DNA from 4 places in the Clostridium sp. SY8519 genome. Region 4 is predicted to be linked to each of the others. Evidence: riboswitches for the same ligand, from Rfam matches in the RefSeq annotation. Region 4 holds a riboswitch; each other region holds the start of a gene.
The links. A riboswitch is a leader RNA that binds a small molecule or an ion and turns the genes downstream of it on or off. The one in region 4 is predicted to bind thiamine pyrophosphate.
Positions count from the first base shown of each region.

Region 1: another riboswitch for thiamine pyrophosphate. It lies ahead of thiM (hydroxyethylthiazole kinase); the one in region 4 lies ahead of thiD (bifunctional hydroxymethylpyrimidine kinase/phosphomethylpyrimidine kinase).
Region 2: another riboswitch for thiamine pyrophosphate. It lies ahead of CXIVA_RS06185 (thiamine-binding protein); the one in region 4 lies ahead of thiD (bifunctional hydroxymethylpyrimidine kinase/phosphomethylpyrimidine kinase).
Region 3: another riboswitch for thiamine pyrophosphate. It lies ahead of thiS (sulfur carrier protein ThiS); the one in region 4 lies ahead of thiD (bifunctional hydroxymethylpyrimidine kinase/phosphomethylpyrimidine kinase).

Region 1 is NC_015737.1:496,140-502,127, reverse strand. It holds gene thiE (thiamine phosphate synthase) at 106-768, opposite strand; gene thiM (hydroxyethylthiazole kinase) at 755-1,576, opposite strand; TPP riboswitch at 1,703-1,806, opposite strand; gene CXIVA_RS02400 (flavodoxin family protein) at 1,982-2,599, shown strand; gene CXIVA_RS02395 (Crp/Fnr family transcriptional regulator) at 2,715-3,452, shown strand; gene pflA (pyruvate formate-lyase-activating protein) at 3,668-4,426, shown strand; gene pflB (formate C-acetyltransferase) at 4,515-5,988, shown strand, end outside.
Region 2 is NC_015737.1:1,303,663-1,309,650, forward strand. It holds gene CXIVA_RS06175 (LysR family transcriptional regulator) at 1-598, shown strand, start outside; gene CXIVA_RS06180 (uroporphyrinogen decarboxylase family protein) at 709-1,698, shown strand; TPP riboswitch at 1,769-1,870, shown strand; gene CXIVA_RS06185 (thiamine-binding protein) at 1,983-2,279, shown strand; gene CXIVA_RS06190 (ABC transporter permease) at 2,248-3,027, shown strand; gene CXIVA_RS06195 (ABC transporter substrate-binding protein) at 3,024-4,091, shown strand; gene CXIVA_RS06200 (ABC transporter ATP-binding protein) at 4,229-4,969, shown strand; gene CXIVA_RS06210 (PTS sugar transporter subunit IIC) at 5,191-5,988, shown strand, end outside.
Region 3 is NC_015737.1:1,870,349-1,876,336, reverse strand. It holds gene CXIVA_RS08765 (lactate permease LctP family transporter) at 1-1,239, shown strand, start outside; gene CXIVA_RS08760 (thiamine phosphate synthase) at 1,361-1,966, opposite strand; gene thiH (2-iminoacetate synthase ThiH) at 1,982-3,235, opposite strand; gene CXIVA_RS08750 (thiazole synthase) at 3,252-4,025, opposite strand; gene thiS (sulfur carrier protein ThiS) at 4,112-4,306, opposite strand; TPP riboswitch at 4,399-4,517, opposite strand; gene CXIVA_RS08740 (ABC transporter ATP-binding protein) at 4,582-5,988, opposite strand, start outside.
Region 4 is NC_015737.1:1,585,713-1,591,700, reverse strand. It holds gene CXIVA_RS07510 (hypothetical protein) at 1-258, opposite strand, end outside; gene thiC (phosphomethylpyrimidine synthase ThiC) at 410-1,720, opposite strand; gene thiD (bifunctional hydroxymethylpyrimidine kinase/phosphomethylpyrimidine kinase) at 1,738-2,622, opposite strand; TPP riboswitch at 2,839-2,948, opposite strand; gene CXIVA_RS07495 (YoaK family protein) at 3,203-3,904, shown strand; gene rpoN (RNA polymerase factor sigma-54) at 3,954-5,339, shown strand; gene CXIVA_RS07485 (hypothetical protein) at 5,585-5,988, opposite strand, start outside.

The sequences.
Region 1 (5,988 bases), 1.1 Mb from region 4:
ATCTGTATAAAACAGGACAGTGTCTATCCGACAGGAACGATAGGGGAGGCGCAGTCCAGCAGGCGCCTCCAACGGAATCACTTTCTGTGCCAGTTCATGCTGCTCTCACAGGTTCACTTCACGATTGACTGCCTTCAGCGTCTGACTGCGAAGATCCCGGGCGGCTGCCTGGATATCCTTTTTTGCAAAGATTGCTGAAATGACAGCGATTCCGGCAATTCCGGTTCCGGAAAGGGACAGGATGTTATCTCTGGTGATACCGCCGATTGCGATGACGGGAATATCCACAGCCCGGCAGATTTCCGATAAGACAGCGTGGTCCACCTGTTCCGCGTCATCTTTGGAATCGGTGGGAAATACCGCGCCTACACCCAGGTAATCCGCGCCCCGTTCCTGGGCCAGCAATGCTTCTTTTACCGTGTGGGCGGATACGCCTAAAATCTTGTCGGGGCCAAGTTTTTCCCGGACATTTCCCGCCTCCATATCGTTCTGCCCCACATGGACACCGTCGGCGTCTGTCTCAAGGGCGAGGTCCACATCATCATCAATTACAAAGGGAACCTGATACCGACGGCACAAGTCCCGCAGCTGCAGCGCTTCTTTTAAGTATTCGTCATGGGAAAGCCGCATATCATCTTTTTCGCGTACCTGCAGAAAAGATACGCCGCCTTTTAAGGCCTGCTCGACAGCTTCGTATAAGGTCCTGCCCTGCAGCCAGTGTCTGTCGGTAACAGCGTATAAGAGAAGGGATTTTTTATCGAATTTCATAGTTTGCTCCTTGTTCCAGTGTTTCTCCGGTCATATTGCAGACGGCGTCAATGATGCGTATGCGAAGAGATGCATTGCCTTCGGCTCCCGTCAGGTTTTTTACAGCGATTTCGCCGGCCAGACCCATCAGGATCGTGGCGGCTGCCGCGGCTTCCAGCTTGCTGTCCGGATTGGCGGCAAGGAATGCGGTCATCAGACCGGAAAGCTGGCAGCCGGTGCCGGTAACGGTGCTCATTTCCCTGCGTCCGTTCCGGATGACATAGCAGGAAGAAGCGTCAGCGACCAGATCAATCGCGCCTGTGATCGCAATAATACATCCGCAGGTTTTGGCGTAGTCTTTGGCAAATGCAGCCATGCGCTCAAGGTTTTCTTCGGTAACGGCATCTGCGGCGTCCGCGTCCACGCCCTTGGTTGTAGTGCTGCCCAGTGCCAGAGCCTTAAGCTCGGATACATTCCCGCGGATGACATCAAATTTGAGTTCCTCCATCAGAGATACCGCGGTATTGGTTCGCAGTCTGGAAGCACCTGCGCCTACCGGGTCGAGGAGAAGTGTGTGGCCGAGAGCGTTTGCCTTTCTGCCTGCGCGATACATTGCCTCAATGGAACGTTTCTGAAGGGTTCCGATATTGATGTTTAATCCGTCACAGATGGCAGTGATATCTTCCACATCCTCCGGTTCGTCGGACATGATGGGACTTCCGCCGACAGCAAGCAGTACATTTGCCACATCATTGACGGTGACATAGTTGGTAATGTTGTGTATGAGCGGTGCTTTTTTCTTTACATTCTCCAGACAGTCTTTGATCATTTCAGAATTCTCCTTCTGTTTCAGATGCAGGGATAACCATACATATGCACCAGCCGATGCGCCGTGAAATGCAGGTTCCGCAGATCGCTGCAGAAAAAAGCGCGGTCCTGTATGGACTGCGCTTAGTGAATGCGAAAAACTATTTCCCTACGTTGGCATGATCCAAATCAGGTTATGGGTCAGGAATTCTATTCCACTCTCAGTCCCTGGGGACTCCCCTGTTTCTACCAGTTATTATAGAGGTTAGGGGAGAGATGTCAATATAGGGAAGAGGAAGAAGGTTGCCTGGAAGCAGCAATAGGGTGACGCTGCAGTGGACAGTCCGGATAAAATATGATAATTTGTGGGAAACTAGAATAAAATAGTGGATCAGATTCACTTGAAGAGAGGAGCTGCGAAAACAACATGAAAGTACTGATTCTCAACGGAAGTCCGAGAAAAGACGGAAACACAACCATTGCGCTGAATGAAATGATAAAGATTTTTGAGGCGGAAGGCGTAGAAACAGAAGCTGTCCGGATCGGAAACAAGGATATCCGCGGATGTATCGCCTGTGGGACATGCGCCGACAAGGGCAAATGTATATTTGATGATATTGTGAATGAACTCGCGCCGAAATTTGAAGAAGCCGACGGCCTTGTGGTGGCATCCCCGGTGTATTATGCGTCAGCAAATGCTACGCTGATTGCCTGTCTGGACAGACTTTTTTACAGCACCCGGTTTGACAAGACCATGAAGGTGGGGGCAAGTGTGGTTGCCGCAAGACGCGGCGGATTGTCTGCGACGTTTGACGAACTGAACAAATATTTTACGATCTGCGGAATGCCGGTGGCATCCAGCCAGTACTGGAACAGCATCCATGGAAGAGAACGGGGAGAAGCAGCGGAAGACCTGGAAGGTCTTCAGACGATGCGGGTGCTTGCCAGAAATATGACATTCCTGATGAAGAGTATTGCGCTGGGAAAAGAAGCTTACGGCCTGCCGGAACAGGAAGAGTGGCAGCCGACGCATTTTATCCGATAATCGTTTTTGTGGCGCAGATGGCCATGAAACAAACGGCTTGCTGCGGAAAATATTTCAGTGGATGATCAGATGCTCCGGGAAAGCCTGGAGGAACGGGTAAAGAAGGGAAAACAGGATGAAAACTGAGGAAAAGAAAGAGCATATTCAGAAGATCGGATGCGGAAGAGAAAACTGCAGATTTCTTGCAGAAGGGAAGATCTGTATTTCTGAAGTGCGCATGTTTCGGGAACTCCCGCTGGAGCTTCAGAAAGAACTGGCGGGTAAGTCCGTGCATTCCACGTTTCAGGCGGGAAGTTATATCGCCGCGGAGGAGGATGAAATCAACTCGGTGATTATTATTCGAAGCGGAAAAGTCAAAATTTCCAGAACAGACGCCATGGGGGAGGAACATATCCTGGATGTCCTGCATGACGGTCAGAGTGTCTGGCACGGGATTTTCCTGAAAGAACACCGGTACAATTATGACGTGATCTGCATGAGCGAAGTGGCAGTCTGCGAGATCCCCCGTGAGACGATTATGAATGTGCTTACCCGTCATCCGCAGATTTCTCTGAGCCTGATTGAGATTCTGGCACAGGATATCATGGATGCGGAGGAGAAAGTGATGCTTCTGTCGATTCGGGAACCGAAGCAGAGGGTGGCCACTTTTCTGCTTCGGCGGGAACGGAGATGTCTGGGGCCTGAGATCCATCTGAAACTGGACGACATTGCTTCTTCGGTGAATCTGCGGGTGGAGACAGTGAGCCGGAATATTGCGCAGCTGGAAAAGGATGGCGTGATTCAGCGGACCGGGCGAGGGCGCCTGAAAGTAATGAATCATGAGAAACTGCGGCATATGACGGAATTGAATTAGCCGGACTCGGCCCTTTTTGGAAGTCTGCAGCCCAAAACATTTTTTGAAAAATGAGAAAGAATCCAGTTACTTGATTACAATCAAAGAACTTGGCGCAAGAGTCTGCTACTATCAGCTTGTCACAAGGAGATGACAGATGGAAGCAGAACAAACCGTCGGTCACAGAAATTGTGGCAGACGGTTTTATTTTATTTTGCTGGAAACAGGAGGGCGCCATGATCAAGGGAAGAATTCATTCAATTGAGACATTTGGTTCGGTCGACGGCCCGGGCATTCGCTTTGTGATTTTCCTGAAGGGATGCGCGATGCGATGCAAGTTCTGCCATAACGCGGATACCTGGGACGGACAGTCGGATGACCTGCGCACCGCGGATGAGCTGATCGAACAGGCACTGCGGTACAAGCCATACTGGGGCAGCGAAGGCGGCATTACAGTTTCCGGCGGAGAACCGCTGCTGCAGATTGATTTTCTGCTTGAGCTGATGAAAAAGGCAAAGGAGCGGGGCATCCACACGGTAATCGATACGGCAGGCCAGCCTTTCCGGCCGGAGGGCGAGTGGTTTGCAAAGTTTGAGGAGCTGATGCGGTATACGGATCTGCTTCTGGTGGATATCAAGCAGATCGATCCGATGAAACATATGAAACTGACCGGTGTGCCGAATGAAAACATACTGGAAATGTTTCGCTATCTGGATAAGATAAAAAAACCCATCTGGGTCCGTCAGGTGCTTGTGCCGGGCTGGACCGATGATCCGGAAGATTTACAGAAGGAACGGGCGTTCCTGGATACGCTTTCCAATATTCAGAAAGTGGAAGTGCTTCCCTATCATTCCATGGGAGCCTATAAATGGAAAAAGCTTGGAATTCCCTATGCGCTGGAGGGCGTGCAGAGTCCGACGGGGCAGCAGGTGAAACAGGCAGAAGAAATTCTCGGCGCGGGTGAGTTTGCGCCGGCAAGAGTAAGCGTTGCGTAAAATAGAGAACGCATTGCAGAAGCTGCAGGGCAGACAGAAAAATGCGAAACGCGCAACAGCGGCCGCAGCGCAGAAAGGAGAGCAGGATATGAGAACAGAATGGCGAGGATTTAAAGGAAATAAATGGACCGATGATATCGATGTACGGGAGTTCATCCAGAAGAACTACACACCCTATGACGGCGATGAAAGCTTCCTGGAAGGCGCGACAGAGGCAACCGATCTTCTGTGGGGCAAAGTACAGGAACTGCAGAAAGAGGAACGGGCAAAGGGTGGTGTACTGGACTGTGAAACAGAAGTGGTTTCCGGCCTGACTGCCTATGGAGCCGGCTACATCGACGCATCGATGAAAGATCTGGAGAAAATCGTGGGTCTTCAGACGGACAAGCCGTTAAAACGGGCCTTTATGCCCTATGGCGGAATCAAGATGGCGGAAGAAGCCGCTGAGAATTACGGGTACCATGTCAACGACAAGTTCCACAAAATTTTTACAGAGTACCATAAAACCCATAACCAGGCAGTATTTGACGCGTATACTCCGGAGATGCGTGCCGCGAGACATTCGCACATCATAACCGGGCTTCCGGATACCTACGGACGGGGACGAATCGTCGGTGACTACCGAAGAGTCGCTCTGTACGGCATTGACTTTCTGATTGCGAAAAAGCAGGAAGACTTCGCGAACTGCGGAGATGGCACAATGACTGATGACATTATCCGGCAGAGAGAAGAGATCAGCGAACAGATCCGTGCGCTGAAAGGCATGAAGGAAATGGCAGCCGCTTACGGATATGACATTTCCGCGCCGGCGAAGAATGCGAAAGAAGCGGTGCAGTGGGTATACTTCGGCTACCTTGCGGCGGTAAAGACACAGAACGGCGCGGCGATGTCCGTCGGACGGATTTCCACTTTTCTGGATATTTACATCGAGCGGGATCTGCAGGAAGGGACCCTGACAGAAAAAGAGGCGCAGGAACTGATTGATCAGATGACCATGAAGTTCCGCATGGTGAAATTTGCCCGGATTCCCAGCTACAATGAGCTGTTTTCCGGCGATCCGGTCTGGGCAACCCTGGAAGTGGCGGGCGTCGGCATGGACGGCCGGCCGATGGTTACCAAAAATGACTTCCGTTTCCTTCACACCCTGGAAAACATGGGACCTTCACCGGAGCCGAACCTGACCGTTCTCTACAGCTCCGCACTGCCGAAAAACTTCAAGAAGTACGCGGCAGCGATCTCCGTACGGACATCCTCCATCCAGTATGAAAACGATGACGTGATGAAACCGGTATGGGGCGACGATTACAGCATCTGCTGCTGCGTCAGCGCGACACAGACGGGGAAGGAAATGCAGTTTTTCGGCGCCCGGGCAAACCTTGCCAAATGCCTCCTGTACGCAATCAACGGCGGAAAGGACGAGAAGTTTCTGGATAAACAGGGAAACCATATGCAGGTGGGACCGGAGTATGCCCCCATCACTTCCGAGTATCTCGATTATGATGAGGTGATCCACAAGTTCGATCAGATGATGGACTGGCTGGCAGGACTTTACGTCAATATCC
Region 2 (5,988 bases), 280 kb from region 4:
TACGCCGCTGGTATCTTTCCTCATGGCGTCCTATCCCTGCTATCAGATCAGCCTGGAGATGCTGGAACTGGAGGAAGGGCGGAAAAAGCTGATGAGCGGCAGGCTGGACATTCTGCTGACGAATGTGCATGAGCAGGATAACCTGTTCGGATACGAGGGGCTTTCCTTTGGGGAGCATGACGTAGAGGTGATTGTGTCCCTGCTTCATCCCTGGGCGATCCGGGATTCCATCACCTTGGAAGATATGCGCCGGGAGACGTTTCTGAAACTGAAGGTGGACCGGGATCATTACAATGTGCCGCTGTCGGAGAATTTTTATGAAAATATCCCCTGCAGAGAAGTCAGGGAAGTCGGCAATTTTGAGACCCTGATGGTGCTGATGCGGCAGGCGGAGGGGTTTGCGGTGTTTCCCATGATGTTCTACGGAGTGGAAAACGGGCAGGTCCGCGGATTTCCCTATCCCGGCAGGGCACTGCGCTATCACACGGCGCTGCTGTATCACCGGGACAGCAGGCTGAAGGGCCTCAGCGGGATTGTGGATGACCTGCGGGAGGAATTTGACCTGGAACCGATTCCGCAGGGACAGAATGGGATGTAACTTCTGGTTACAGCACAGGAGACAGAAACTGATTCCTTCTGCCGCAGGAAACTGTTAGGATAGAGACAGAAACAAAGCAGTATGACAGGCAGGACAAGGAGGCAGGGGTTATGCAGACACCAAAAGAAGCATTGCTGGCCGCATTGAAGGGAGAACCGATCGATTTTATTCCGGAAGTTTATTCCGTCATGAAGGATGTGGTATTCCCGGGAGAACGGTATTTCGGAAAAGACAATCAGCCGGACCCGTACGGAACCGGGCCGGATGCCTGGGGTGTGCAGTGGACCAATCTGGGTCCCAATCCACTGGTCAACGGCAATATGGTGGCCAAAGGCTTTATGCTGTTTGACGACATTGAGGACTGGCAGGAAAAGGTGAAGTTTCCGCCGCTGGACTTTATGCCGCTGGAGCAGATTTTTCAGGGCATGAGCGCAGGCATGGGCGTCAATCGGGAGACAGACGTGGTCTCCTGCCTGCTTCTGTCCGGCCAGTTTGAACGGATGAATCAGATGATCGGGATGGAAAACGCCCTGTGCGCCTTCTATGAATCTCCGGAGGCGGTCCATGCCTTTTTTGACGCGATGTGCAGCTACAAATTAAAATGCATCGACCTGGCCTTTCAGTATCTGCAGCCCCAGGTGATCCACATGCATGATGACTGGGGCACCAATAACAATATGTTCTTTGACCCGGAGCTGTGGCGGGAGTTTATCCGGCCGAATGAGGAGAAATACGCCCGTCGGATTCATGAGCTGGGCGGCCTTTACATCCATCATTCCTGCGGCTATATCATGCAGATCGTGCCGGATCTGGCCGAGATCGGCGTGGACGCCATTGAGCCGATGATGGTATCCAATGATCTGGACGCACTGCTGGAACAGTATGGAGACCGGATTACCTTTATGGGTGGCATCGACAACCAGAAGCTGGATCTGGATGCCACATCGGAAGCGGAGGCCCGGGCGATGATCCGTGCGGCGATGGACCGTTATGCGGGAAAAGGCCGGTATCTGCCCTATTACATTCCCACGAATGAAGAGAAATGGTTCATCTACATGGACGAAGTGAACCGGTACGGCAGGGAAGTGCTGCGCCGGTAAGCGGACTTTTTTCATATACCTGCGCAAACTGCGTTGACAGTTTCCCGGCAAACAGCCTATAATCTTTTCGGAACAGAGCTAGGGGAGCAAGAGCTGAGAGCGCGGGAAGGCCCGCATACCCTCATTACCTGATCTGGATAATTCCAGCGTAGGGAAGCATAACAGATGCAAATAAAAAAGATCCCCCACAGTTTCTGAAGCGGATTCTGCTGCCGACCTATGGTCCGGCACAGGCGGCCGGTTCGTTCTGCGGGGGATCCTTTTGCGTGAAAGGAGAAGAAAAAATGGAAGCCAGTGTAGCAATCCAGACACTGCCGGAGGCATCGGACGACGAGGAACTGATCCGCATCGTAGATGAAGTAATCGCTTATATCGCCCGGTCCGGTTATAACTATTATGTAGGACCGTTTGAAACTACGATCGAGGGCCCTTATGACGCCCTGATGGATATCGTCAAGGAATGCCAGCATATCGCGGTGCGGGCCGGGGCCCCTTCCGTGGCAGCGTATATCAAAGTAAGTTATAAGCCGGAAGGCGAGGTACTTTCCATTGAGAAAAAAATCGGAAAATATCACGAATAAGCTGTATCCGCTGGCGGCGATTGCCGTGATTCTTATTGCCTGGGAGTGCATCTCGTACTTCGGCGTGGTGCCGAATTTCATGCTGCCCTCCCCGGTGCAGATGATCGCTGCCTTTGTAAAAGATTTTTCTGTGCTGATGCTGAACCTGGCCACTACACTGATCGAGGCAGTGCTGGGGCTGGTCATCGGTGTGGCGGTAGGATTCGCGGCGGCCTGTATTATGGATCGCTGGGAAGGCGCCTACAAAGCGCTGTATCCGCTGATCGTGATTACAGAGACCATTCCCACGGTGGCCATTGCGCCGCTTCTGGTGCTCTGGTTCGGTTATGAGATGACGCCGAAGATTGTGCTGGTTATTATTATCTCATTTTTCCCCATTGCCGTGGGGGTGCTGGACGGATTTCATTCCGCGGACAAAGACGCGGTGCATCTGCTCCAGGCCATGGGAGCCACAAAATGGCAGATTTTCCGGCACATCAAGATACCGGGGGCGCTGCCCCAGTTTTTCTCAGGGTTAAGGATTTCCGTGGCATATGCCATCGTAGGCGCTGTCCTGGCGGAATGGCTGGGAGGCTTCCGGGGACTTGGCGTATACATGACCCGGGTCAAAAAATCATTTGCCTATGACAAGATGTTTGCGGTGATTCTGCTGATTACCGTGATCAGTCTGCTGCTGATCCTGGCGGTAAATATTGCGCAGAAAAAGATGATGCCATGGAATGAAACAAGAAAGGATGAGACGAAATGAAAAAGAAAATTTTCAGCCTGCTTCTGACAGCAGGACTGGCCGTGGGGCTGCTGGCAGGATGCGGCAGTTCCAAGACTGGCGACACTTCCGCGTCCGGAAGCGCGGGCAAAACAGAAAACAGCGCGTCTGCGGAGGGCACTTCCTCGGGGGATCTGAAAGAAGTGACCTTTGTCCTGGATTGGACGCCGAATACCAACCATACCGGTGTCTACGTGGCGGATCAGCTGGGCTATTTCAAGGACGCGGGACTGAAAGTAAAAATCGTCCAGCCGCCGGATGACGGGGCGGAGACGCTGGTAGGAAGCGGAAAAGCCGATTTCGGCGTATCCTTCCAGGACACCATGTCCTCCCTGATGGCAGGCAAAAAGAAAAGCGTGCCGATTACCGCGGTGGCAGCCGTGATTCAGCATAACACATCCGGTATTATGTCCAAGAAGAGCACCGGGATCAAATCCCCGAAGGATATGGCGGGCCACAGCTACGCCACCTGGGACTGGGACATTGAGAAAGCCATTATCCGGAATGTGGTAAAGGCAGACGGCGGCGACTACAGCAAGATCAAGATGATTCCGGAAACCATCGACGATGAAGTATCCGCGCTGAAATCCGGCAGCATCGACTGCCTCTGGGTTTACTACGCATGGGCAGGGATTTCCGCCAAAGTGCAGAATTTTGATATTAACTACTTTGCGTTCCGGGATATTAATCCGGTCTTTGACTACTATTCACCGGTCATCATCGCCAACGACAGTTTCCTGAAAGACCATCCGGACGAGGCGAAAGCGTTCCTGTCCGCGGTTTCCAAGGGATACACCTATGCGATCAAACATCCGGACAAGGCAGCGGATATTCTCTGCAAGGCAGTGCCGGAGCTGAACGGGGACCAGGTAAAGGCCAGCCAGGAATATCTGGCGGATCAGTACCAGGCGGACGCGTCCCGCTGGGGAGAATTTGACGCAAAGCGCTGGAACCGGTTCTATCAGTGGGTCAACAAAAACAAATTTTATGACAGCAGTATTCCGGACAACACCGGATTCACCAATGAGTATCTGCCGGAAAAATAGTGCTCTGCCGGGAAAACAGGGCTCTGCCGGGAAAACAGGACTCTGTCGGCAAAACAGAATAACTGCCGCGGGGAGCGGGGAACACAGGGCTCTGCGCAGGTGAAAAAGACAGGCGCAAGGGCAGCAGGAGTAATTGTATGCATAAGCTTGAGACAAAGAATGTCTCCATGTCATTCGAAGAAGGAAAAATCATCGATCAGATCAGTATCCATGTGGAAAAAGGCGAGCTGGTCAGCCTCCTGGGGCTGTCCGGCAGCGGAAAAACCACGCTGTTTAACTGTATCGCCGGGATCTACCATCCCCAGGAGGGACAGGTCCTTTTAGACGGGCAGGAGGTGACCGGGCAGACCGGCCACCTGAGCTATATGCTGCAGAAAGATCTGATGCTGCCCCATTACACCATCGAGGAGAATGTGGCGCTGCCGCTGCTGATCCGGGGAGAAAAGAAAAAAACAGCTATTGCCCGGGTGCAGCCCTATTTTCCGGATTTCGGCCTGGAAGGAACCCAGAAGAAATATCCGCATCAGCTTTCCGGCGGCATGCGGCAGCGGGCGGCGCTGCTTCGGACCTATATGTTTTCGGACAATGTGGCCCTGCTGGACGAACCGTTTTCCGCCCTGGATACGATTACCAAGGGGGCGATCCACAAATGGTATCTGGATGTAATGAAGCAGATTCAGCTGACCACCGTGTTTATCACCCATGATATCGACGAAGCCATCCTCCTGTCGGACCGGATCTACCTGATGACCGGAAAGCCGGGGGTCATAGAGAATGAAATAAAGATCGCGCCGCCCCGGGAGGAACGGGTGGATTTTAACCTGACAGAAGAGTTTCTGGAGTATAAGCGGCAGATCATAGAGATCCTGCGGCTTTAAGGGACAGGATGCTCTGATTTTTTGAAAAGTACACAGGAAAACCAGGCAGTGAATGCGCAGATCCGGATGGGTCTGCGCATTTTCCGGTATGTTTCCGGCGCGGAAAGAACCTTGTCTATTCCATGGAAAACCAGTATAATTCAGGACATATCACCTGGGGAAGAACCTGAAAAAAGGGGGCAGACAGCAGCGGGAAGAGCTGCGGAAAGAACGAGGTTGAAATGGAAAAGATCCGACAGTTTCTGAAAAAGAAAGATGTTATTATTTCCGGAAAGCGCTACGGAATTGACGCGTTAGGGGCCATGGCCCAGGGGCTTTTCGCCTCTCTGCTGATCGGCACGATTTTAAGCACCATCGGGACCCAGTTCGGCCTGGCCTGGCTGGTGACTGTGGGAGGGTTCGCCAGCAGTGTCAAAGGGCCGGCGATGGCCATTGCCATCGGCTATGCCCTGCATGCGCCGACGCTGGTGCTGTTTTCCCTGGCAGCAGTCGGATACGGCGCGGATACGCTGGGCGGCGCCGGCGGACCGCTGGCGGTCTATGTGATTGCGGTGATTGCCTGTGAAGTCGGCAAACTGATCAGCAAAGAGACGAAAGTGGATATCATTGTAACGCCTGCTGTTACCATTATCTGCGGGGGGCTCCTGTCTATGGCATGCGCGCCCTGGATCGGCGCCGGCGCCAGCGCTGTGGGAAAGGCGATTATGTGGGCCACGGATCTCCAGCCCCTTCTGATGGGGATTGTGGTATCCGTACTGGTGGGCATCTGTCTTACGCTGCCCATCAGCTCGGCGGCGATCTGCGCGGCACTGAGCCTGACCGGGCTGGCCGGCGGCGCGGCAGTGGCAGGCTGCTGTGCCCAGATGATCGGATTTGCGGTGCTCAGTTTCCGGGCCAATGGAATCGGCGGGTTTGTGGCCCAGGGCATCGGCACCAGCATGCTGCAGATGGGCAATATTGTGCGCAAGCCGGTGATCTGGCTGCCGCCCACATTGGCATCGGCGATTACCGGTCCCATT
Region 3 (5,988 bases), 280 kb from region 4:
GGATTCGGCAACTTCATGGAAGGTATGGCCGGATTCGGTACCGCAGTCGCTATCCCGGCAGGTATCATGGTTGCGTTAGGCTTCAACCCGATTCTGACGGTAGTCGCTTGTTTCGTTATCAATACCACGCCTACCGCTTTCGGTTCTGTCGGCGTACCTACCGCCACACTGGCCACTGTTACCGGGCTGGATGTAGGCACCCTGGCAGCAAATACCGCTGTCATCGAACTGATTCTGATGTTCCTGTCTCCGTTTATCGCCATCTGCATTCTTGGCAAGGGATTCAAGGCTTTAAAAGGTGTCTTCGGCATCACAGTGATTTCTTCTCTCGCATTCGTTGCCCCGGCGGTTCTGACTGCCTTCGGCATCGGCGCGGAGCTTCCGAATATCATCGGCTCCATCGTATGTATGGTGGTTACCATCCTGCTTGGTGTAAAAACCAAAAACCGCCCGGTTCCGGATGAATACCGCGTACTGAAGAAAGTACCGGAATCCGGTGAAGGCGCAGCCGCAGCAGAAGAACATTTTGACGTAAAGGAAGGCATCAAAGCATGGAGTCCTTTCGTACTGATCTTCATCTTCCTGCTTTGCACCAGCAAGATCATCCCGTTTATCAACGGACCGCTGAGCTCCATTAAGAGCAGTTTCCAGATTTATACGGGAACCGGTGATCCGCTGGGCTTTACCTGGATCAACACCCCTGGTGTCATCATCTTCATCGCTGCCATCATCGGCGGACTGATTCAGGGCGCAAGCTTTGGTACCATGGGCAGAGTTTTTGTCAAAACGGTAAAAAGCAACTGGAAGACCATCGTCACCATCTGTGCCGTACTGGCCACCGCCAAGGTAATGAGCCACTCCGGCATGACCTCTGATATCGCAGGACTCCTGGAGAAATCCGGAAACTTCTTCCCGCTGGTATCTCCTCTGATCGGTGTCATCGGCGCTTTCGTAACCGGCAGCGGTACTTCCACCACCGTGCTCTTTGGCGATATGCAGCGGCAGACAGCGGAAGCCATCGGCGCCAACCCGTACTGGCTTGCTACCGCTAACACCATGGGCGCCGGCATCGGCAAGATGATCAGCCCCCAGGGCCTTGCCATCGGTGCAGCAGCCATCGGTATGTCCGGTCAGGAAAGCAAGCTGATGAGCGCCACCGCCAAGTACTGCGTCCTGTGCGTAATCATCGCCTGCCTGTGCACATATCTGCTCCCGATGCTCGGTGTACAGATCGGATAATCGAATTTATGCCCTGACTGCTTTTCAGGCAGCGGGACTCAATGATACAGAACTGTTTTTACAGGCCTGCCATAAAGACCTTTCTGATCCGGATCTTTTTCCGGAACAGAAAGGTCTTTTTTCACTCCATAAAATCTGATTCCCGCAGAGCATCAATCAGCGCGCCCGGATCCGCGCATCCCATCAGGCTGCTCATGACGCAGACACCGGCACAGCCGGTATCGCGCAGCTCTTTCAGGCGCTCCGGCGTAATTCCGCCAATGGCATACACCGGGATGTGCACGGCCCCGCAGACTTCCGTGAGAAACTCAGCGCCCCGGCCCGGCAACCCTTTCTTGCAGTCCGTCGCGAAAATATGGCCCGCGGTCAGATAGGTACAGCCCAGCGCTTCCGCCTGCCGCGCTTCTTCCACCGAATGGCAGGATGCGCCCAGGACTCTAAAGCTCTTCCGTTCTTCGGCAGACATCTGCACAAGGGCGGGCAGCGGGACATGCAACGCGGCAGCCTGCAGACTTCGGGCGGCCGCCGGATAACTGTGCAGAATACCCGTCACCTGCTCCCGGCGGCAGAGTTCCAGTACTTCTGCCGCCAGTCTTCGGTACTGTTCCGGGGACAGGTCTTTTTCCCGAAGGATCAGAGCATCCGGATGTCCGCGGACAATTTTCCGGATTCGTTCCAAAAACGGTTCTCTGCTCAGCTTCCGGCTGGTTACTCCTATGATTTTCAAAAGCCGCCTCCGTTTTTATACATACAGATAATCATTCAGCACCGGCTGCAGCCCCTCATCGGACATATCTTCGTACATCCCGGACAGGCTTCTGCCGTCGCAGATCTCAAACTGCTCGTCTCCTTCTTTTTCCTGTGCCTGTCTGCCGGTATACTTGCTCTCATGGTCTCCGATTCCGGTTGACACGCCGGCAGATATTTTTGTGGCCGCGATTTTTACGATACCATTGCGGAACTGGGCGCTTTCCCTGGAAGATACGGTGATGCCCACATAAGGCAGAAAAATCCGGTACGCGCACAGCACCTGGCACAGCTGCCGCTCCCCCACATCCAGGGGATTGATCTTCTCGTTATTGATAATCGGCCGCAGACGCGGGCAGGACAGGGACATCTCCGCCTGGGGATATTTTCTCTGCAGATAATACACATGCATCCCAGTGGCCAGGGCGTCTTTGCGGAAATCTGACAGACCCAGCAACGCGGAAAATCCTACGCCCCGCATGCCGCCCATAAGCGCGCGTTCCTGGGCATGAAACCGGTAGGGCCACACCCGCTTATGCCCCAGCAGATGGAGGGTCTCATATTTGTCCGTGTCATATGTTTCCTGGAACACCGTCACATAGTCCGCGCCGCATTCGTGCAGATACCGGTAATCCTCTGTATTAACCGGATAGACCTCCAGTCCCACCATGCGGAAATATTTCCGTGCCAGCCGGCAGGCTTCCCCGATGTACTTCACATCGCTCTTTGCCCTGCTTTCTCCGGTCAGAATCAGGATCTCTTCCATGCCGCTGTCCGCGATCACCTTCATCTCATGCTCCACCTGCTCCAGCGTCAGTTTCACACGGGTGATCTGATTGTAGCAGTTAAATCCGCAATATACGCAGTAGTTTTCGCAGTAATTTGCAATATACAGCGGGGTGAACAGATACACCGTATTGCCGAAATGCCTGCTTGTTTCCCTGCGTGCCCGCTGCGCCATCTCTTCCAGGAACGGTTCCGCCGCAGGAGACAGCAGTGCTTTGAAGTCTTCGATGCTGCAGATCTCATGATCCAGTGCCGCCCGGACATCACGGGCCGTATACTGACTGCAGTCATAACTGTTCATCTGCTCCATGACTTTTTCACAGACGTCCGAGTCAATCTGTTCCATCCCCGGCTGGTACTTCATATGATCCGTCCGGGAGGAGGGATCGGTTTCCAGCCGGTGCTTTTTTTCCAGGCTCTTTGCCGTCATCTGGTCCGAGTCAAAGATAAACTCATTTTCCATTGCTCTGTACACCTCCTCAGTCATGCAGGAATCCGGTCAGCGGGTCGGAAGACGCCGCTCCCCGCAGCAGCACGCGTCCCAGTCCGGATAAATATGCCTGTCTGCCGGCTTCGATGGCTTTGCGAAAAGCCGAAGCCATCAGCGGAAGATCCCCGGCTGTGGCCAGTGCCGTATTGGCCATAATCGCCGCCGCGCCCATTTCCATTGCCTCACAGGCCTGGGACGGTCTGCCGATTCCCGCGTCCACAATGATGGGCAGGTCGATTTCATCAATCAGAATCTGAATAAACTCTCTGGTGGCCAGTCCTTTGTTGGATCCGATGGGGGAAGCCAGAGGCATCACGGCTGCCGCGCCGGCCGAAACAAGATCCCTGGCCGCATTCAGATCCGGATACATATAAGGCAGTACCACGAACCCCTCCCGGGCCAGGATCTCTGTCGCCCGGATCGTCTCCTGATTGTCCGGCAGCAGGTATTTGGAATCCCGCATGATTTCGATCTTGACGAAATCACCGCATCCCAGCTCCCGGGCCAGACGGGCAATCCGCACGGCTTCCTCCGCGTTCCTGGCTCCTGAAGTATTGGGAAGCAGCGTCACTCCTTCCGGAATATAATCCAGGATATTTTCTTTTTCCGTTGTATTTGCCCGGCGTACCGCCAGTGTCACGATCTCCGCGCCGGCATCTTCCACTGCTGCCCGGATCAGTTTCAGGGAATATTTCCCCGATCCCAGAATAAACCGGGAGGAAAATTCCTTTCCGCCAATGACTAATTTGTCCTGTGTCTCCATTTTGCTCCTTCTTTCTGTTTCTGCCCAGACGGAACTCTGTCCGGAACTTCCGCCCTTCCTGTGTCTTACGGTCTGCAGACGGTCTGTCAGCCGCCGCCCATGAACTGTACGATCTCCACCACATCGCCATCCTGCAGAATCACAGCGGCATACCTGTCTTTGGGCAGAATTGCTTCATTGTATTCCACAGCAATGACGCGGGGATCATAGCCCGCTTCCCGCAGATAATCCGCCAGTGTCCTGCCGGCTGTGTCCAGTTGTACTCCGTTAATCTGTACCATTCGGGTCCCTGCTCCTTTCCTTTCATTCCTGTGCAAACAGCGAAAAACACGAAAAAAAGGAAGGCGCCTGACTGGCGTCTTCCCTGTATTCTCATCTTATTTCCAGACTTTCCTACGTTGGCATTATCCAAATCAGGTGTATGGGTCGAAGGTGTACCTTCCTCTCAGCCTGTCCGGATGCTGTCATCCTCAAGCTCCCCGCTGTTCACTTGTTAATTCTATTATAGCCCTGCTTTTTCGCCATTGCAAGCCGTAATTTCTGATTTCTTTTCCATTCATGAAGCGGTGCCGGCAAACTGGGAATTATACAGTGACGTATAAAAACCATTGGCTGCCATCAGTTCCTCATGGGTTCCCTGTTCAATGATTTTTCCCTCTTTCATGACAAGAATCCGGTCCGCGCTGCGAATGGTGGAAAGCCGGTGTGCCACAATGAAGCTGGTCCGTCCTTTCATCATCTTGCTGAATGCCTCCTGGATCCGGATTTCCGTCCGGGTATCAATACTGGAAGTCGCCTCGTCCAGAATCAACATGGGCGGAAGCGTCAGCATGATCCGGGTGATACACAGCAGCTGTTTTTGTCCCTGGCTCAGACTGTCATCGTCAATCACCGTGTCCAGCCCTTCCGGCATCCTGCGGATAAATTCCCAGCTATGGGCCTCTTTGGCTGCCTGAATGATTTCCTCTTCGGATGCCTCCGGCCGTCCGAAAGCGATATTCTCCCGCACGGTTCCCTGTTTCAGCCAGGTCTCCTGCAGAACCATACCGTATCCGCGCCGCAGGGACTGCCGGGTCACCTGGTAAATATCCTGTCCATCCACAGAAATCTTCCCTTCATCCACATCGTAAAAACGCATCAGCAGGTTGATCAGTGTGGTTTTCCCGCATCCGGTCGGACCCACAATCGCCACGGTCATACCAGGCTCTGCCCGGAAATTAAAGTCCTGAATCAGCGGTTTTGTTTTCTCATAAGAAAACGCCGCATGTTCAATGGCAACACTGCCCTGAGCCACCTGCAGTTCCCGATCCGGCTCTTTGCTCATGGGTTCCGCCTCGATCAGCGCGAATACCCGGGCCGCGCAGGCCAGCGCGTTCTGCAGCTCCGTAATCACTGAGCTGATATCATTAAAAGGCTTCATGTACTGGTTCGCGTAGGACAAAAGCACGGTCAGACCGCCTACGGTCAGATTGCCGCCCAGGATCCGAAAGGCGCCTACCAGTGCCACCAGCGCATAAATCACATTATTTACCGCCCGGGTGCCCGGATTGGTCAGGGAGCTGAAAAACACCGCCTTCTGGGAGTATTCCTGCAGTTCCAGGTTCACTTTACGGAACTGTTCCGAGGCTGTTTCTTCATGGCCGAAAGCCTTCACCACTTTTTCGCTGCCGACCATTTCGTTGATCAGCGCCGTCTGCCGGCCCCGGACTGCCGTCTGTTTCTGGAACATCCGGAACGAACGGGTGGAAATAAAACGGGCCACAAAAAAGCTCAGGGGGGTCATCACAATCACCAGCACGGTGATTCCGATATCTCTCTGGAACATAAAGACCAGTGTGGCAATGATCGTGACAATCCCGGAAAACAGCTGCGTAAATCCTAACAGCAGGCCATCCGACAGCTGATCGATGTCCGCGATGACACGCTGCACAATATCCCCGGAACTGTGAGAATCCAGATAAGA
Region 4 (5,988 bases):
GGGCGCGCCGATGAAGGCGGCCAGCCGTTCAAACAAATCCGCATCGATTTCCGTCTCGATTTCTTCCCGGGCAAGCCTTCCCTTTCCCTTAAAGCACAGAATATCATGGGTTTCCCCGGCTTCTTCCGCCTCCCGGCGGATCCGCACGGTGGGACGCACCGAGATATAGCCCTGCCGCATCTGATAGGTATGTTCCGGTCTCCCCGTATCTTTTTCTTCCGGCCAGCCGGCTACCATCCATTTCCGTTCGATCTCCATCACGCTGCTCCTTCTTTCTTCCAATGCTGCTGCACGCATGCGCGGGGCCATCGTTTTCCCCCCCCGAACACCTCTTCAAATGTATCTTTGCCATGCTCCGCGCATGTCACAGGTTCATCTGGCTGCTTCCAGAACAGTATAACCGGATTTTTTACAAAATGTCGATATATTCTCCCGAAAGCGCCTTATTCATGCTTCTTACCGCGCAGAATTTGCCGCACATACTGCAGGCTTCCGCATGGTCATCTTCCGGCAGGCGGTCTTCCCGGATCTTCCGGGCCGTTTCCGGATCCAGCGCGCAGGCAAACTGCGCCTCCCAGTCCAGTTCCCGCCGGGCGTCCGCCATCCGGTCATCGATGTCCCTGGCGTGAGGAACCCCTTTGGCGATATCCGCCGCATGGGCCGCGATCTTCGAGGCGATGATCCCCTGTTTTACATCTTCTACATTCGGCAGCGCCAGATGCTCCGCCGGTGTCACATAACACAGAAACGCCGCTCCGCTGGCTGCCGCCAGAGCGCCGCCGATTGCCGCCGTGATATGGTCATATCCCGGCGCGATATCCGTCACCAGGGGGCCCAGTACATAAAACGGCGCGCCCATACAGATGGTCTGCTGTACCTTCATATTTGCGGCGATCTGATCCAGCGGCACATGTCCCGGTCCTTCCACCATGACCTGCACATTGTGGGCCCAGGCCCGTTTGGTCAATTCGCCCAGGCGCACCAGTTCCTCAATCTGGCATACATCCGTAGCGTCTGCCAGACATCCCGGCCGGCAGGCATCGCCCAGAGAAATGGTCACATCGTGCTGTTCACAGATCTCCAGGATCTCATCATAGTGTTCATAAAACGGATTTTCCTCTCCGGTCATGCACATCCAGGCAAAAACCAAACTGCCGCCGCGGCTGACCAGGTTCATCTTCCGCTTGTGGGTTCGGATCTGATCGATGGTTTTTCTGGTGATTCCGCAGTGAAGCGTGACAAAATCCACGCCGTCTTCCGCATGCAGACGAACCACATCCACAAAGTCTTCCGCCGTCAGCTCCGCCAGATCTCTCTGGTAATGAATCACGCTGTCATAGACCGGCACCGTACCGATCATCGCCGGACATTCTCCCGTAAGCTTTTGACGGAACGGCTGTGTATTTCCATGGCTGGACAGGTCCATAATGGCTTCCGCTCCCAGATCCACCGCATGCATCACTTTTTTCATCTCCACGTCATAATCCTTGCAGTCTCTGGAAATTCCCAGGTTGACATTGATTTTTGTACGCAGCATGCTGCCCACACCCTCCGGATCCAGTGATGTGTGGTGGATATTGGCGGGAATCGCCACTTTGCCTTCTGCCACCAGTTCCCTAAGCTTCTCCGGCTCCATATATTCCTTCCGTGCCACTGTCTCCATCTGCGGGGTGATAATGCCTTTCCGTGCCGCGTCCATCTGTGTGGTATATGTTTTCATGATAAACTCCCTCTCTTTCAGAAATTCTGTGCAGCTGTTTCGTGACAGCCTTCGGTCTCTTCCGCTCCCTGTCTGCCGGCTGCGGTCTGATCCGGATCCTCCGCGTAATAACCATGCACCGCAAAGCCATGGTTCAGCGGGCCGCTTCCATTTCCAAGATCCAGCATGGCCGCCAGTGCCTCTGATACATACTCTTTTGCCCGCTGCACGGATGCTGTCAGGGAAAATCCCTTGGCCAGATTCGCCGCAATCGCGCTGGACAATGTACAACCGGTTCCATGGGTGTTCGGATTCTCAATCCGCCTGCCTGCAAACCAGGTAAATTCCGGATCTGCGGGGTTCCGGACCAGCAGGTCACTGGCCCCCCGGCTGCTGTGTCCGCCCTTGCACAGTACCGCGCATCCATATCTGCGGACAAGACTGGCTGCTGCCGAACACATCTCTCCCTCTTTCGTGATCTTCTGTCCGGTCAAAGCCTCTGTTTCCGGAAGATTCGGCGTAAGAACTGTCGCCAGCGGAAAAAGCTCCCGGGTCAGCGCATCTGCCGCGTCTTCTTTCAGCAGCTCTGCTCCGCTGGTAGATACCATAACCGGATCCAGCACGATATAACGCGGCTGATACTCTTTTAACTTCTTCGCGATGGAGCGGATTAGTTCCGTATCCGCCACCATGCCGATCTTAACCGCGTCCGGAAAGATGTCCGTAAACACCTGATCCAGCTGTGCCTCCAGACACTCCGGATCCGTGCATCTGATCACAGATACGCCGGTGGTATTCTGCGCTGTCAGAGCTGTGACCGCGCTCATGGCATACACGCCATTGGCCATCATCGTCTTGATATCTGCCTGAATTCCGGCGCCTCCGCTGCAGTCGCTGCCAGCGATTGTTAATGCTGTCCTCATACATTTGCCTCCTGTCTGAGTCTTCATTATTTTGTATCGCGACAGAAGGTGGTGCCCCCAATCTGCCGCTTTCCTGATGGCGGATCCTGCCGCCGAATGTCCGGACCTGTCCATGGCAGAAAACTTTCCGCAAAGTTTTCTGCCATAGAAAAAAGCGGCACCCTCTCGGATGCCGCTCAATCGTTCTGAACTCTTTTCCGCATCCTGCCCCAGTTTTGGCAGAATGCAGATTATTTCCCTACGTTGGCATTATCCACATCAGGTATCGGTCGAGACAGTATCAGTCTCCTCTCAGCCTGCTTCTGCAAGCTCCCTGTTATGTGATTGCAGTGCCGCAAAATCCACCCCAGGCAGATAATTCCGCCGGTCTGTCAGATTTCCAACACGTTACATTTATTATAAGCGCACCGGCAGCATTTCGCAATGGGCAGCCCGCTGTTTTTTCGGTATTTCTCTGATTTTTCCCGAAATGTGTCTGAAATTGTCCGAAACAGTATACAAAATTGTTTTTTTCAGCCGGAAAGCGTATAGTTACTGTTTTGGAAGGTATCTCTGTACGGATGCAGAAAGGAGTAGATCCATGGATCTGATTCAGCGAAATAATGACACCATCCTGCACATGACCATGAGCTGTGTCGGCGGTTTTACCGGCGTCTATGCCATCATGCTGCGGGATCACAATTTCGGTCAGGCCGCCACCGGCAACCTGCTGGAGCTCTTCAGCCGAATCGTAATCGGCCATTCCTGGTATGAAGTACTCTGGCGCGCTACAGCTCTGGGACTGTTTGCCTTGTTTCTCGGACTGGCCCACATGCTGGAACGCCGGCTGCCCGGACGCAGCCGTCTGATTTGTATTCTGGCGGAATACGCGGGAATCCTGATTACGGGGCTGATTCCCCCATCTGCTCCGCCGATTCCCGCGTTGTTTCCGGTGTTTGCGCTGACTGCTTTTCAGTGGGGCAGCTTCGCCGGCGCCAGGGGCTTCAGCTGTTCCACCATCTTTTCTTCCAACAATCTGAAGCAGACGGTCTTCTCCTTCCAGGATTACCGCCAGACCGGGGATCCACGGATGAAAGAAAAATTTCTCTTCTTTCTTTCCACTCTGATCTGCTTCTATGCCTCTGCCACGGCAGGCGCGTACCTGGTCCTGCACCTCGGTGCCCGGAGCATCTGGCTGTGCTGGATCCCCCTTTCCCTCGCGTTGTATCTTACCCTGGCCGCTGTCCGTCAGCCAAAGGAAGAGATTTCACCTTGCAGTCCGTCCTCTGCAATTGTAAAATAATATTAAGATAACTACTGTATCATTTATTTCCTGCAGAAGGAGCATCCACATGAATCATAAAATGCAGCTTGAACTGACCCAGAAGCAGACCATATCCCAGCAGATGCTCCAGTATATGGACATCCTGCAGATGAGCGCAGCCGAACTTGAAGCCCATATCGAAGCGGTTTCCATGGAGAATCCGGTACTGGAACTGGCGGATCCGGATCAGCCGTCCCGCACAGATTCCGAAATCGACCGGCAGCGCAAGCTGGAGTGGCTGGAATCCACCGATTATCAGAACAAAGTATACTATCAGTCCGACAGTTCTGCCGAATATTCCCAGGAAAATCTTCACGACATTTCCGAAGATGGAAAAGCCCTGTCCGAATACCTGAATTCCCAGCTCATGTTCTTTAGCTACAGCCCGGAAGAACAGCAGATCTTAAACTATCTGATCTATTCCCTGGATTCCAAGGGATACTATACCGAAGATCCGGCGATTCCCGCCGCCCAGTTCCATGTGTCAGAGCATACGGTGCTTCATCTGCTGCAGGAGATCCAGAACCTGGATCCTGCCGGAGTCGGTGCCCGGGACCTGAAAGAATGCCTGGTGCTTCAGCTTCACCGCAAGAAAAATTACTCCGCCATCACCGAACAGGTCATCCTGTTCCATCTGGACGAAGTCGCCAAAAACCACATCCCTCAGATCGCAAAGAAAATGAAAGTGACCACCGAAGATGTGCTGGCCGCCTGTGAGGAGATCCGCACCTTCAATCCGAAGCCCGGCAACTCCTTCAGCAACCGGGAACACCTGCGCTACATCAGTCCGGATGCCATTGTCATCAAGACAGACCAGGAATTCGACATCCTCATCAACGAATACCAGTATCCCCGGTTTTCCATGAATCCTTTCTATGTGGATCTGGCCAAACAGACCACGGACAAAACCGCCAGAAAATATCTGAAGGAAAAGATCCAGCAGATCCAGAGCCTGTCGGACAGCATCGGCATGCGCACTTCCACCCTGTCCAAAGTCATGCACGCCCTGGTGACCCGTCAGAAGCTTTTCTTCCTGCGGGGACCCGGCAACAAAGTGCCCATGGGACTTGCGGATCTGGCGGAAGATACCGGTCTTCACGAATCCACCATCAGCCGGACCCTCCACAGCAAATATCTGCAGTGCAGCTGGGGCGTATTTCCGCTGAATTATTTCCTGACACCGGTCGCTTCTGTCTCCCGCACTTCCGGGGAAGAGCAGACCCAGGAACACATCCTGGCCAAAATCCGGGAAATCATCGACCGGGAAGACAAAAAGAAACCCCTGAGTGATGAAGCCATCCGCAAAGAGCTGGAACAGTTCGACATCTCCATCTCCCGCCGCACGGTCAACAAATACCGGCAGGAACTGGGCATCCCGGACAAAACCGGCCGGAAAGAATACCATACCCAGTGACCGAAAAAACCAGGAAGCACAGGATCCGCCTGCCGCGGAATCCATTGCTTCCTGGTTTTTTTCAGTAAATGCCGCAGCCGCTGCATGTCATCGCCCGCTCCTTTACCGTCAAATACCCATGCGGCGGACCGGGCTGCATGGGTATCTTTTATTTTTGCTGTTTTATTTTTTTATTTTTCATGCAGACGTTCTCACACATACCGATGTCTGCCCATCAGCAGATACAGCAGCCGCCTGCCTCTCCTTCAGCTGGAAATGACTGCTTTCGTCACTTTTCCGCCTTTTACCTGGATGATCATACCGAGACCATTGTTTGCGTTTACCAGTTTTTTCCAGTCTTTCTTTGAAATCCGGAGAACATCTTCCCCATAGGAATAATATTTTGTCTGTTTGGTAAGTTTGTAGCTCCGTGTTTTTCCTTTTAAAATTTTGCTGTTGTCTTCCCACAGTTTCTGTTCGGAAGATGCCTGTTCGATTCTGCCTCTGGTGATGACTTTTGTATTCGTCGCTTTTACCTGATTGTTCAGGCAGGTTTTCTCAAACCATGTGGTTTTCGGCGCAGCCATCGCCGGAGCGCTATATGCCAAGACCTGTGCCGGAATAGATATGATTGCTAATCCTGTGAGTACATTCGTGATGATTCTTCTTT